Regions from separate parts of the Paraburkholderia sp. RL17-347-BIC-D genome, predicted to be linked through region 1. Evidence: riboswitches for the same ligand, from Rfam matches in the RefSeq annotation. Region 1 holds a riboswitch; the other holds the start of a gene.
The links. A riboswitch is a leader RNA that binds a small molecule or an ion and turns the genes downstream of it on or off. The one in region 1 is predicted to bind manganese.
Positions count from the first base shown of each region.

Region 2: another riboswitch for manganese. It lies ahead of P0D96_RS06280 (sodium:calcium antiporter); the one in region 1 lies ahead of mntP (manganese efflux pump MntP).

Region 1 is NZ_JARESS010000020.1:108,447-111,725, forward strand. It holds gene P0D96_RS25375 (DUF6697 family protein) at 1-183, shown strand, start outside; gene ppnP (pyrimidine/purine nucleoside phosphorylase) at 311-631, opposite strand; gene mntP (manganese efflux pump MntP) at 779-1,348, opposite strand; yybP-ykoY riboswitch at 1,358-1,524, opposite strand; gene P0D96_RS25390 (potassium transporter Kup) at 1,920-3,279, shown strand, end outside.
Region 2 is NZ_JARESS010000003.1:164,894-168,172, reverse strand. It holds gene P0D96_RS06290 (c-type cytochrome) at 46-942, opposite strand; tRNA gene P0D96_RS06285 (tRNA-Arg) at 1,218-1,293, shown strand; yybP-ykoY riboswitch at 1,368-1,526, shown strand; gene P0D96_RS06280 (sodium:calcium antiporter) at 1,623-2,633, shown strand; gene P0D96_RS06275 (HAD family hydrolase) at 2,716-3,279, opposite strand, start outside.

The sequences.
Region 1 (3,279 bases):
CTCGCGCGACAGACCGACCCACTGCCTGTTTTTGTCCGAACAGCGACTGACCGATTCCGTTACATGGGCGAGTACGTCACCGAGGAATCGTTTACTGCTCCGATCGACTACGCCAAGTACGTGCAGAACACGGGCTTTACGCTTGGTCAGATTTCGCGAGTGATCAAGATGAAGCGCCGTTGATCTCAACGGAAACTTCGATTCGGAATCGTCTCTTCGTCGGTTGGGTTGTAGCTCGTGCCCAACCGGCGATCATCAATCACACGTTTGAATGCGCGCGCCGTACCAATGTCGTACGACGCGACACGTTTTACAGATAGCTGCAGACGTAGTCGAGTGTTTCGATCACGTCGATATCGAAGCGGCTTTTCCCGGGCACCGAAAACGACTCGCCCGCACCATACGTCTTCCACTCGTCACTGCCTTCGAGGCGGATGCGGCATTGGCCGGCCTGCACTTCCATGAGTTCCGGCGCATCAGTGCCGAAGTTCAGCGCGCCGGGCAGGATCACGCCAAGCGTTTTGCGCGTACCGTCGGCAAAGAGAACGGTGTGCGAGACACACTTGCCGTCGAAGTAGACGTTGGCTCGTTTAACAATGGAAACCTGATCGAATTGCGTTGCGGCCGTCATGCCAATCTTCCTCTGGGTTGTCGTGGGTGGATGCGTTTGCGCGGACTTCAGGTCGGACGCAAGCCCGCCATGATACAGGCGGCGCGCGCGCCAGTCGTCGATCGCGCCGCAAGAGGTGGAGAGCAGCCGGCGGCCGTCAACCACCGTCTAGCCGATGATCTTCAGATGCTCAGCCAGGATAGTGCTGCCAATACCGATCAGCACGACGCCACCCGCCAACTCCGCACGCCTGCCGGCCACATGCCCGATGACACGGCCGAGCATCACGCCGATCGTGACCATCGTCATGGTGGCGAGCCCGATCGCGGCGGCAGTGGAATAGATGTTGACGTCCACGAAGGCGAGGCCCGCACCGACCGCCATGGCATCGATACTCGTGGCAAAGCCGGTCAGCGCCAGCAACCAGAACGAATGAGTCGACGGTTTCGCCGCCTCGATTTCCTTGGCGGCAAAGCTATTGAAAACCATGCGGGCGCCGAGGACCAACAACAGCGCAAACGCGATCCAGTGATCCCATGCGGAGACGTATTGCGCTGCAGCTTTGCCGAGGAACCATCCGACCAGGGGTGTCAGCGCTTCGATGACGCCGAAGATGAGTCCCGTCCTGACAGCCTCACGCCAGTGAGGACGTTTGAGCGTGGCGCCTTTGCCGATTGCGGCCGCAAAGGCGTCGGTGGACATGGCGAAAGCAAGGAACAGCGTTGCGACAGGATTCATGAGAGGAGGGCTCGAGGTCGGGCGGAAAACCGCGACACACCTCCGCGCCCGACCGGTCGCGTGGTGTGTCGATGGTCTTGCCAACCAAAGGGCTACCTGCACCACGGTCTGCGCGACCGAGAATGTTGACGCAGGCGCTTCTGGGTAGAAGCCGGCTACTCCCCAAAGACAGGGGCGAGCATATCACATCGAAAGCTTTATGTAATACGGATCGCACCTCGCGTATGTGGAGACGAAATAAATCTGTCGCCACTTCATGTATCAGTAGCGTGGCAATCGGCCGATGGTATATGTTGAATTAGTGGCACACCGTCCTTCAGGAAAAGAGACAGGTCACGTTCGCGGAAGGCAGGTACGCAAAACATCAGAACAATACGAATGCGCGTCCGGCGATAGGGCAACGGGACGCCCGTTCCTCGTACGGAGGTTGCTTCGGCGACGCTGACTGTTGCGTGGGGACGCAGGCGACTCCTCGAAAAAAACGAGGCCTGACAAAAGCATGAATCGGTTCCGCACGTGCATCGGCCTATGCCAATTGTTGCACCGCGAGAACGCGAAACTGGAGCGAGACATGAGCCAGTCAGTATCCGCCGCGCCCGATGCGGGCCATTCCGGCGGGCGCGGGCATCAGCGGCCGGCGATGCCCGCACTCGCGCTTGCAGCATTGGGTGTGGTGTATGGCGACATCGGCACCAGTCCACTCTATACGCTGCAGACGGTGTTCGATCCAGTCAACGGACTGTCGCTCAACGCGCTGAATGTGGTCGGCATTGTCTCGCTGATCGTCTGGTCGCTGATCGTCGTCGTCTCGCTCAAATACGTCACGTTGATTCTGCGCGCGAACAATCACGGCGAAGGTGGGATCATGGCGCTGCTGGCGCTGGCTGCGTCGTCGGTTGCCACGCGGCCGCGCTTGCGCCATATGTTGCTGGGTGTCGGCATCATGGGCGCCGCGCTCTTTTACGGCGACAGTGTGATCACGCCGGCGATCTCGGTGTTGAGCGCGGTCGAAGGTCTTCAGGTCGCCGCGCCGTTTCTCAAGACCTGTGTGATTCCCGTAACGCTGGTTGCGCTGGTCACATTGTTCCTGATGCAGAAGCGCGGAACGGCCGGTATCGGCATCGTGTTCGGACCGGTGATGGTGCTCTGGTTCATCGTGCTTGCCGTGGTGGGCGTCATTAACCTGATGCGCGCGCCCGCGATTCTCGTCGCGCTCAATCCGCTCGCGGGGCTGGCGTTTTGCCTGCATCATCGGTGGCTGGCGTTCGTTGCTTTGGGTGCGGTCGTTCTGTCCTTGACCGGCGCGGAAGCGCTCTATGCGGACATGGGACATTTCGGCGCGAGGCCGATCCGGCTGACGTGGTTCGGCCTCGTGTTTCCCGCGCTTGCGTTGAACTATCTGGGGCAGGGCGCGTTGCTGCTTGCCGATCCGGGCGCGCTGCAAAATCCGTTCTACAAACTGTTTCCGCAATGGGCGCTGTATCCTATGATCGTGCTTTCGACGATCGCGACCGTAATCGCGTCGCAAGCCGTTATCTCCGGCACGTATTCGATGACGAAGCAGGCGATGCAACTCGGCTTTCTGCCGCGCATGAATGTCGTCTACACGTCGGAAAGGGAAATGGGGCAAATCTACGTGCCAGGCATCAACTGGACGTTATTGGCCGCCGTCGTGGCGGCTGTGCTCGGCTTCGGTTCATCCACGGCGCTCGGCTCCGCGTACGGTATCGCTGTCACCGGCACGATGCTGATTACGACGATCCTGACGTTCTTCGTCATTCGCTACGCGTGGCATTACAACTGGCTGCTATGCGTGTTTGCGACCGGTTTTTTCTTCGTGATCGACGCGGCGTTCTTCTCCGCGAACCTGCTGAAACTCATGCAGGGCGGCTGGTTCCCGCTCCTCGTCGGGCTGATCATCTACACGATCA
Region 2 (3,279 bases), on a different contig from region 1:
TGCAGGGATTTTTTGTCACGCGGCAAACGCCGCGAGCGGTGCGTCTTACTTCACCGCGCTGACCATGTAGTCGACGGCGGCCTTCACGTCCGCGTCGGAGGCAGTCGAGCCGCCCTTCGGAGGCATCGCGCCCTTGCCGTGCAGCGCGTAGTTATAGACCGTGTCCATTGGCTCTTTCAGACGCGGTGCCCAGGCGTCCTTGTCGCCGAATTTCGGTGCATTCAGCACGCCAGCCGCGTGACAGGCCTGGCAAACCTGCTGATACAACGCCTTGCCGGCTTGCGACGCGTCCGCGCTTTGCGTGCCGCCCGCTGCCGGCGCGGCCGCTTGCGGCACGCTGGCCATGGCGGCCATCGCTGCGGCGGCCTGAGCCGCGCCCGCGTCGGAAGCGCCGGCCGGCGCTGCCGCTGCTGCACCGGAGGCCGCAGCGGCGCCTGCTGCCGGCTGAGCCGGTTCAGGGAAGCTTCCGCCGGAGTTGTTGGCCATATAGGCGACCGCGCGGGCGATCTCAAAATCGCTGTAGTCGTCCGGGCTGGTGCCGCCGCGCGGCGGCATCGCGCCTTTACCGGTGAGGGCAGTGTGCAGCAGCGTATCGAAGCCTTGCGCGATGCGCGGCGCCCAGTCGGCAGCATTGGTAAATTTCGGCGCGCCTGCCGCACCCGACGCGTGACACGCGGAGCACACGGCCTTGTAGACTTCCTCGCCGCTCTTGTAGACGCGCGGCGCGTTGGCGTCGCGAATGTCGACCTGGGCGAACGGCTTGATGCGGGCGGTGACCTCGGCTTCGGAGAGAGAGTCGGTGCCGGCGCCGGTGCGCGTCGAATTGTCGACGTAGATCACTAGCAGAACGATGATGACGATCGGTACCGCAAAACTGGCAATGATCGCGGCGACGAGCTGTCCGGGGGTTTTGATCGGGGCTCCGTGTGGTGCTTCGCTCATGCTTGTCTCGTCTCCGTGGGTATGTGAGCGGTACAGCGTGACGGCAACTTCTTGTTCTTTAATCAGCCACGGACGATTATAGACGGAACATTTCGACGGCGGCGAGGGGCGCGGCGGGGTGTTCAGCAGGCGTTTACCCGCATCGCGAGGGTTGTCGGAAAGCCGCCGAATGCCGTCATTGGGGCCGTCCGGTGGACGGTGTGGCCGAAACCGGGTATCCTTTCGGTCTCGCTTTGGCGTCGCATCCGTTCTGGTTGCCGCGCTTTCGTGTTGAAGCGCCCGTAGCTCAATGGATAGAGTACTGCCCTCCGAAGGCAGGGGTTGCTGGTTCGATCCCAGCCGGGCGCACCATAGAGAGTCGATCTCGTTCAAGGGCTTACGCAGAATGCGCTAAGCCCTTTTGTTTTTTGCGGCCTTGTCGTGTCCCGACTTCCTTCATCCTTTGAAGGATGAGCGCGTCAACATACTTGGCCTGCGGGTCATGGCGCGTTCGACCGGGTCGGTTTGGCGAGCCCATTGACGCACTGCCTCGTTCTGGTCGGACGGGCGGCGGTGCGTCATTGGTTTGTCATCTACGTCCGACCGCGGAGTTGCCCTGTGAAACATCGTCGTACCCTGCCAGTCTCCCCTTCTGCCCGTCCGCCGCGCCGCTGCTTCTGCGTGTATGCGGAGCGCCGCGCATGACTGGTCTCCTGTTCGAACTTGGCATCATGCTGGTCGTCATTCTGGTGGCGGCCGAGCTCTTCACCAATGCGCTCGAGCATCTGGGCGAACGCCTCAAGATTTCCGAAGGCGTAACGGGTTCGCTATTCGCCGCTGTCGGCACAGCGCTGCCCGAGACGCTAGTGCCGCTGCTCGCGATCGCGGGCGGCACGACGGATAGCGCGGTCAATCAGGAGATCGGCGTCGGCGCGATTCTCGGCGCGCCGCTGATGCTCTCCACCCTCTCCACCTTCCTCATGACGCTTGCGATTCTCGGTTCACGCGGCGCGCGCGGCTGGGTCGCGCCAGAGCGTACGGGTTTCACGCGCGACCTCAACTATTTCCTGTGCGCGTTCGTGCTGGCCGCCGCAGCGATGTACGTGCCGCACGAGCAGATGATGGTGCGCGCGTTCTTCAGCGTGGCGCTGGTCGGCGTGTACGTCACTTATGTGGTGATGACCTTCCGCGCATCGAATGATCTGGTCGATGCCGGTCACGGCACCGAAGCGCCGGGCAAGATGCTGATCGCGCGCCTTCGCGTGCCGACCAATCTCGCGACCATCGTGGTGCAACTGGCGCTGGCCGTCGCGCTGCTGGTGTGGGGCGCGGAAGGCTTCATCCATGGTGTGCGCGGCGTGTCGCAGGCGCTTGGGGTGTCGCCGCTGCTGCTCTCGCTGCTGATCATTCCTATCGCCACCGAGCTGCCCGAGAAGGTCAACAGCATTCTGTGGATTCGCCGCGGCAAGGACACGCTGGCGTTCGGCAACATCACCGGCGCGATGGTGTTCCAAGGCACCTTGCTGCCAGCGATCGGTATTCTGCTGACGCCGTGGGTGCCGCGCATCGAAGTGGTGACCGGCATCGTGATCACGCTCGCGGCGGCGGCGTGGCTGCGGCTCAACGTGCGCGAGCGCGGCGTGCCGGTGTGGGCGTTGCTGGTTTGCGGCGCGCTCTATGCCACGTATCTGGCGATTACGCTGAGTCGCTAGACAAGGCGCTAAAGCCAGTCATAGCGCGACAACTCTAACAACCGCTGAAGGCCGCTTACGAATGGCCTTCAGCGGTTCAGGCTCAGTTCGCCGGGGGCGTCGCCGGCGCCGCTGCCGTCGTCGCGCCTTCAGGCTTGAACACGGTCTTCCAATCATCTTTCATATCGACGACGAGCCAGCCTTTCGCGCCGGCCTCGTCCAGACCTTTGTCGAGCTTGCCGCTCTTCGCCGCGCGGTCGTACGCGTATTCGCGTTGCGCGTCTGTGTGATGCACGAGCGCGGCGAGGCGCGGGCCGTCGCCTGCCGAGGTCCATTCGAGCATCGGCGCGTCGCCGTCCGCGTTACCGAACGCGATCACCGGACGTCGGCCGATCACGCGATCGATGGCAAGTGGTTTGGCCGAGCCGTCGACCAGCGTGTCGACTTGCGCGAGGCGCGTCAGCGAGACCGCGCCGTTGCTCTGGCCGTAGCGATACTTCACGGTGCTGCCGATCACCTGCTCGGGCGGAATGCCGTACATGCGCTGAGCCACGTCGCGGACGAACTCGACGTCGCCGCCCGTCACCAGATAGGTCTTGAAGCCGCTCGCGCGCAAATAGGCGAGCAACTCGAGCATGGGCTGATACGCGAGATCGGCGTAAGGCCG